DNA from 2 places in the Arthrobacter sp. Z1-9 genome. Region 2 is predicted to be linked to the other one. Evidence: riboswitches for the same ligand, from Rfam matches in the RefSeq annotation. Region 2 holds a riboswitch; the other holds the start of a gene.
What was found. Region 2 has a riboswitch for thiamine pyrophosphate ahead of M1D93_RS18530 (ECF transporter S component). Riboswitches for the same ligand answer to the same signal wherever they lie in the genome.

Region 1 (3,230 bases), 1.2 Mb from region 2:
GAGTAGTGATGGTTTCGGTCATGGTGTCAGCCTCCCTGCACTGCCGTGACGAGTTCGACCTCGTCGCCGTCCGCGAGCGCGGTGGTGAACCACTGGCTGCGGGGTACTACCTCGGAATTATGGGCAACGGCCACGCCAAGCTTCTGGCCGTCGGTTGCCTGCCCGTTGGCAGCCAAGGGGCGGCCAGTGACCTGGCTGACGAGCACGGTGATGGAGGCGCCCTCGGGCACAGGGTGCCGGGTTCCGTTCAAGGTGATGTTCATGCTGTTTCCTTCGTGGGCGAGGTGTGGGTGAGGACGTGGCTGGCTGAGCCGGTGGTGTAGCGGCCGCTGCTGGCGGAAAAGCGGGAGGGGTTGAAGGCCGTCCACCGGGGGTCCTCGCGGCCGTCCAGCAGGTCCCGGCAGACGGCGGCGGCCGCCGGTGCCAGCAGGACGCCGTGGCGGAAGAACCCGGTGGCGATGATGAGGCCGGGAACGGACCCTGGCTCCCCGCGGGCGGGCGCGTCCGGAGCATGAACGCGCCCCAGCAACGGCGCATTGTCCGGCGTTCCGGGGCGGGCGCGGGCGGTGGACTCCAGCAGCTCGAGTTCGGCGACGGCAGGGACCAGTACCTGCGCGTCGCGGAGGAGCTGGTACACGCCCCCTGCGGATACGGCGTCCGCGGCCGACGGCGCATCCTCACGCTGGGTTGCCCCGATCACCACCGTGCCGTCCTTGCGGGGAACGATGTAGACCGGAACGCCGTGCACCAGCCCGCGGACCGTGGACGTCACCAGGGGCTGCAGATGCCGGGGCACTGCCAGCCGCAGGATGTCCCCATGGACGGGCCGCAGTTGCAGGTTCAGCCCTGCGGGCAGCCCTTCAAGTGCTGCCGCGTGCAGCCCGTTCGCCACTACCGTTTCCGCGGCCAGCACGGTTCCCCCGCCCGCCAGGCGCACGCCGGCAACAGCTCCGTCCTGCCACAGCAGCCCGGCTGCCTTGGCCCGTACGGCATAACGGCCGACGACGTCGGCTGCTTCAGTGCCACATTCCGCGGCTTTGTCCCTGTTCCCGCCGCCGTCAGCCGTGCCTTGGGCCAATGCGGCCTGCAGGCACGCCACCAACAGCCGCGGATCCACCTGATGGTCGGCCGGGGTGTCCAGGGCACAGGCAATCCCGGGGCTGAGCAGGGGCTCACGTTGCCGCGCGCTCCGGACGGTCAGCGGCTCGACGGTAAGGCCGTTGGCCTGTTGGACGGCGCGCAGGTCCATCAGCGCCCGGCGGTCGGCGGCATCGGCACCCACGGCGAGGGTCGGCGTCGTAATGTATCCCGGATCTGTTCCCGACGCTGCGGTGAGGCCGGCGGCAAAACCGGGCCAGCGGGCCGAGGCATCCAGCATGAATTCGAGGAGGTCCTCCTCCTGGTAGTGCAACTCGCTCACCGGGGCAAGCATCCCGGCAGCGGCCCAGCTGGCCCCCGAACCCGGTGCGTCATCGATCACCACCACGGAACGGCCCGAACGCATCGCCTCCCACGCGATACCGTGGCCGATAACTCCCCCGCCAATCACCGCCACATCAGCATGGATGGTGCTGTCCGCGTCCGCGGTCAGGGGCTCTGATGATGCGCCCATTTGTCTCCTTCCCTACGCCGGTATTAGCCGGATCAGGTCAAGCGGTCGGCTCTGACGCCCTCTCAGCCCGGCGCTGTGTGACAGCTGCCGCGGGCTCCCGCAGTACGAGGCCAGTGTAGAGGAACTAGGCTTTCCCCCATGAATGTGTCCCACACCCCGGCCGCCGGTACCGATGTCCTCAGCAGCGCCAAGATCAGCAACGGCGTCAACGCCGCCCGCCTCTACCTCTGCACCGACGCCCGCAGGGAGCGCGGCGACTTCGACCAGTTCGTGGACGCAGCGTTCGCGGGCGGGGTGGACATTATCCAGCTGCGGGACAAGGCCATCGAAGCAGCAGAGGAGCTGGAACTCCTGGCGGTACTCAAGGAAGCGGCAGAGCGACATGGCCGGCTTTGGGCTGTCAACGACCGCGCCGACATCGCAGTGCTGTCCGGGGCACCCGTCTTCCACGTGGGCCAGAAGGACCTGCCCCTGGACGCTGCGCGCACCCTGCTCAACGGCAACGCCGCCATCGGCCTGTCCAGCCACACCCCTGCCCAGGTGGACGCGGCGCTCGGTGCGGCCGCCGGTCCCGCCGGACTGGACTACTTCTGCGTGGGTCCGGTATGGGCAACGCCCACCAAACCGGGGCGGGCAGGGGTGGGACTGGAGCTGGTGAACTATGCCGCCGAAGCTGCCCGGCCGGCGGAGCAGGAGGGACAGTCCGACGGCGGTGTTCCCTGGTTCGCGATCGGCGGCATTGACCACGGCAACGTGGAGCAGGTGGTGGACGCAGGCGCACGGAGGATTGTGGTGGTCCGGGCCATTACGGAAGCGAGCGATCCCGCAGCCGCCGCCGCCGCGCTGCTCGCCGCCCTGGATGCCCCCTCCTCCTGACATCGCCGCTCCGGGGCCGGATGCCTGCATTCCGGCCCGGATTCGGGCTAGGCTGGCTTTCGTGTCACACCATCGGCTGGCCCCCAACGTCCACGAGCACAACAACGCGCTTGAGGAAGCACTCAGTGCCCTGAGGACAGAACTGGAGCTGCCGGGCGCCTACCCTGAGGATGCGGTGGCTGACGCGAAAACGGCCGTTGAATCCCTGCAGCTCCCCGCGTACGACCTCACCGCCGTCGAATTCATCACCATCGACCCGGCCTCGTCCACCGACCTGGATCAGGCGCTGTTTATTGAAGCCGACGGTGACGGCTACCACGTGCTGTACGCCATCGCCGACGTGCCGGCGTTTGTGGCCCCCGGCGGGCCCCTGGATGCCGAAACACGCCGCCGGGGCCAGACGTTCTACGCCCCCGACGGGCGGATCCCGCTGCATCCGGAAGTCATCAGCGAACAAGCGGGCAGCCTCCTCCCCGGCCAGGACTGCCCGGCGTTCGTCTGGGACTTCCGCCTGGACAGCGCCGCCGAGGTGACGTCCGTGGCCGTGAAGCGGGCCCGGATGCGCAGCCGCGCGAAACTGAGCTACAAGGGCGTGCAGGCGGAGCTCGACGCCGGCACCGCCTCGCCGGTGCTGCAGCTCCTGAGGGAAGTGGGGCTCAAGCGGGTGGACCTTGAACGGGCCCGCGGGGGTGCGAGCCTGAACATGCCGGAACAGGAAATTGTCCAGCTTCCCGACGGCGGC
Region 2 (3,230 bases):
GGTGCAGCCAGTTGTCGGCCCCGTTGACGGGGACAAAGTTGGCCGGGGTTTGATCGCCCACCAGGAGGCCGTAGAGCCAGAGGACCAGGTAAACAACGCCCCCGTAGATGAGGAAGCTCCTTGCCTGCTGGTGGGTTCTGGCCAGCAAAAGTCCCGCCGCCCCGAAGGCCAGGTGCACGATGTTGTGCAGGATGGATACCTGGAAAACGCCCAACAGCAAGGCTCCCGAGCGGTGCCCGGCCATGCCCAGGGCTTCATAGTTAGTGGTGATCCCGGGGATGAACCCCAGGACACCGACCAGCAGGAAGAGGGCGCCGGTTGCAAGCGCGGCCTTTTGCAGGCCGGTCCTCGCTCCGGTGGCCCGGGTGCTGATTGTCATGACCTGTCTCCTCAAAAGCCGGGAGACAACATAGTAAGCATGGTTACTAATAAAAGCTAAGGACGCTTTGCATCCTGCTGGACGGCGGCCGCTGCGCGGCCCCTGTGGCCGGGTGGTGCTCACCCCTCCGAGGTGCTCCACATGTAGGGATTGGCATGGTGCCCGCCGCGCCGGCCGTGCTCGTACCCTTGCTGCCAGGCTTTCCCGACGGCGGACACAAGTTCCGCCAGCAGGGGATAGTAGGGGTGGTCCGGGCCGATGTAGATCATTTCCTCGGCGGCCTTGTCCACCGCCGCCCGCACCTGGTTTTCGGCTGCAGGACCAATCATGGCGTCCTCCTGTGTGGAACTCCGGCCGCTCGCCTCGAATGTACTCCCGGCATGTGGCGGAGTCCATAGCGAACTCGTTGAGGCCCCCGACGTCAGTCCGTCCACATGGAACCGAGGACCTCGCGCAGGGCCTGTACCACCAGGTCATGGTCCTGCACCTGCGGAAGCCCGGAAACAGTCACCGTTGCGACTGCACCCACCCCCGTGACGTACACAGGGAACGAGCCTCCGTGGGCCGCATAGCGGCTCTGATCGAACGAGGCGTTGTCCTCGATCCGTCCGCCATTGAGCCGGCCGCGCAGCCCCACCAGCAGGGAGGGCACCTCATACCGGGCGGCGGTGCGCTGCTTGGCGCGGATCCAGTGCTCGTTGTCCGGCGTGGCGCCGGGCAGCGCCACATGGAACAGCACCTGCTCGCCCTTGGTGATGTCTATCGCGATGGGAAACTGGCCCTCCTTGCCCAGCTCCACGAGCAGCAGCCCCAGATTCAGTGCATCATCCAGGGAGAAGCCGGGAAACTGGAGCTCGTGGATCTCCCCTTCGATCCGGGCGATGAGCGCTTGCAGGGATCCCTCCGGCTGGACGGCATCGGAATCCGGATCGAACTCGGTCACATGCGGGGAATTGGCAGTCATGGCCCACAATCTACCCCTCCTCCGGTGTAAACTGGACCCCGCCCACAAGGGCGATTATTTACCGACAGAATCATTCAACGACAGGGGAGCGCCGCCGTCGGGCATCACTGGCCATGCCAGGATCCGCAGGTGGGCGCTGAGAGTGCGGATAGCCGCAGACCCTCGAACCTGATCCGGTTAGTACCGGCGCAAGGGAGTCGAGTTCTCGAAGTGTGCGGCAACGGCGGCAGCGCCGGTTGCTGTATCCACTTTCCCCTCCTGTTCCTCAGGAGGATCACATGGCAACGACAGCAATCAAGAAGACCACCAGCAAGTCCTGGCGCGTTGTGGACATCGTGGTGGCAGCCCTCATCGCCATCGCCGGCGGCGTTATTTTCTGGGCCTGGTCCCAGGGCGCAGCCGCAGTCTCGGCACCGATGAACGCCGTCTATCCGCCCCTCACCGGCCTGCTGGCCGGCGGCTGGATGATCCCCGCGGTGCTGGGCATGCTCATCATCCGCAAGCCGGGCGCGGCACTGTTCTGCGAAACAGTGGCCGCCACGGGTGAGCTGCTGATGGGCTCGCAGTACGGTGCCTCCGTGCTGTTCTCCGGGTTTGTCCAGGGTCTGGGCGCCGAGATCATCTTCGCGATCTTCGTGTACCGGAAGTTCAACCTGCCGGTATCACTGCTCGCCGGCGCAGCTGCGGGTCTTTTCTGCGGCCTGAACGATTCCTTTGCGCCCTGGGGCTGGAACATCGCCTACTCCGGCGGGGACAAGCTGGCATACATCATCTTCACCGCCATCTCCGGCGCCGTGATTGCCGGGGCTTTGTCCTGGATCGCCACCCGCGGCCTGGCCAGGACCGGTGTCCTGAGCTCCTTTGCGTCACGCAAGGCGGCAGCGGAGCCCGTCTTTTCCTGATGACTGCTCCTTCCCTTTCCGGCGCTGCGGTGGCGGCGCGGCCGGCTGCAGTCACCGCCCGCGGCTGGGGCTGGCGGCACGCCGGGCGGTCCAAGCCTGCTGTCCGTGCCCTCGACCTGGACATTCAACCGGGTGAACGCGTGCTCCTGCTGGGACCCTCCGGCGCCGGCAAGTCCACGCTCCTCCACGCGCTGGCAGGGGTGCTGGGGGATGCGAATGACGACGACGGCGAGGCCGGCGATTCCGATGAGTCCGGTTCGCTGCTGATCGACGGGGCCTCCCCCCGGGACCAGCGCGGCCGGGCCGGGTTGATGCAGCAGGACCCGGAGACCCAGGTTGTCCTCTCGCGCGTGGGTGACGATGTTGCCTTCGGCGCCGAGAGCCTCGCCGTGCCCCGTGGCGACATCTGGGCACGGGTGCATGAAGCGCTGGAGGACGTCGGACTTTCGCACCTGCCGCCGGACCACCCGACGTCGGCGCTGTCCGGCGGGCAGAAGCAGCGGCTTGCGCTCGCGGGCATCCTGGCCATGCGGCCGGGATTGATTCTCCTCGACGAGCCGACGGCCAACCTGGACCCTGCCGGGGTGGTGGAGGTGCGCGACGCCGTGGGCCGCTGCCTGGACAAGACCGGCGCCACCCTGGTGGTGGTGGAGCACCGGGTGGCCGTGTGGAAGGACCTGGTGGACCGGATTGTGGTGCTGCAGCCCGGCTCTTCGACCGATTCCGCCGTGTTGCTGGACGGGCCGCCGGACCAGGTCCTTAGCGAAGCCCGCAGCATGCTGATCGCGGCCGGGGTCTGGGTGCCCGGCTACGTCCCTCCGACCCGCCTCCGTGCTGCCGGTTCGGCTCCCGGGACTGGCGACCTGCTGCTTGCTGCCGAGGAGCTGGCGGTGTCGCGTGAACGTGCCCGCCGCAAAGGCTTTCGGAAGGTGCCGCCGGTGCCGGTGCAGCAGGGTATCTCCGCGCAGGTCCGCGCCGGGCAGGC

Region 1: linked by a shared signal. The riboswitch ahead of thiO (glycine oxidase ThiO) and the one ahead of M1D93_RS18530 (ECF transporter S component) in region 2 are both predicted to bind thiamine pyrophosphate.

What each region holds. Positions count from the first base shown of each region.
Region 1 is NZ_CP096456.1:2,788,538-2,791,767, forward strand. It holds gene M1D93_RS12855 (thiazole synthase) at 1-22, opposite strand, end outside; gene thiS (sulfur carrier protein ThiS) at 27-263, opposite strand; gene thiO (glycine oxidase ThiO) at 260-1,612, opposite strand; TPP riboswitch at 1,605-1,723, opposite strand; gene thiE (thiamine phosphate synthase) at 1,751-2,488, shown strand; gene M1D93_RS12875 (RNB domain-containing ribonuclease) at 2,550-3,230, shown strand, end outside.
Region 2 is NZ_CP096456.1:4,004,127-4,007,356, reverse strand. It holds gene M1D93_RS18545 (DUF4383 domain-containing protein) at 1-379, opposite strand, end outside; gene M1D93_RS18540 (hypothetical protein) at 499-708, opposite strand; gene M1D93_RS18535 (heme-degrading domain-containing protein) at 801-1,343, opposite strand; TPP riboswitch at 1,416-1,556, shown strand; gene M1D93_RS18530 (ECF transporter S component) at 1,622-2,245, shown strand; gene M1D93_RS18525 (ABC transporter ATP-binding protein) at 2,245-3,230, shown strand, end outside.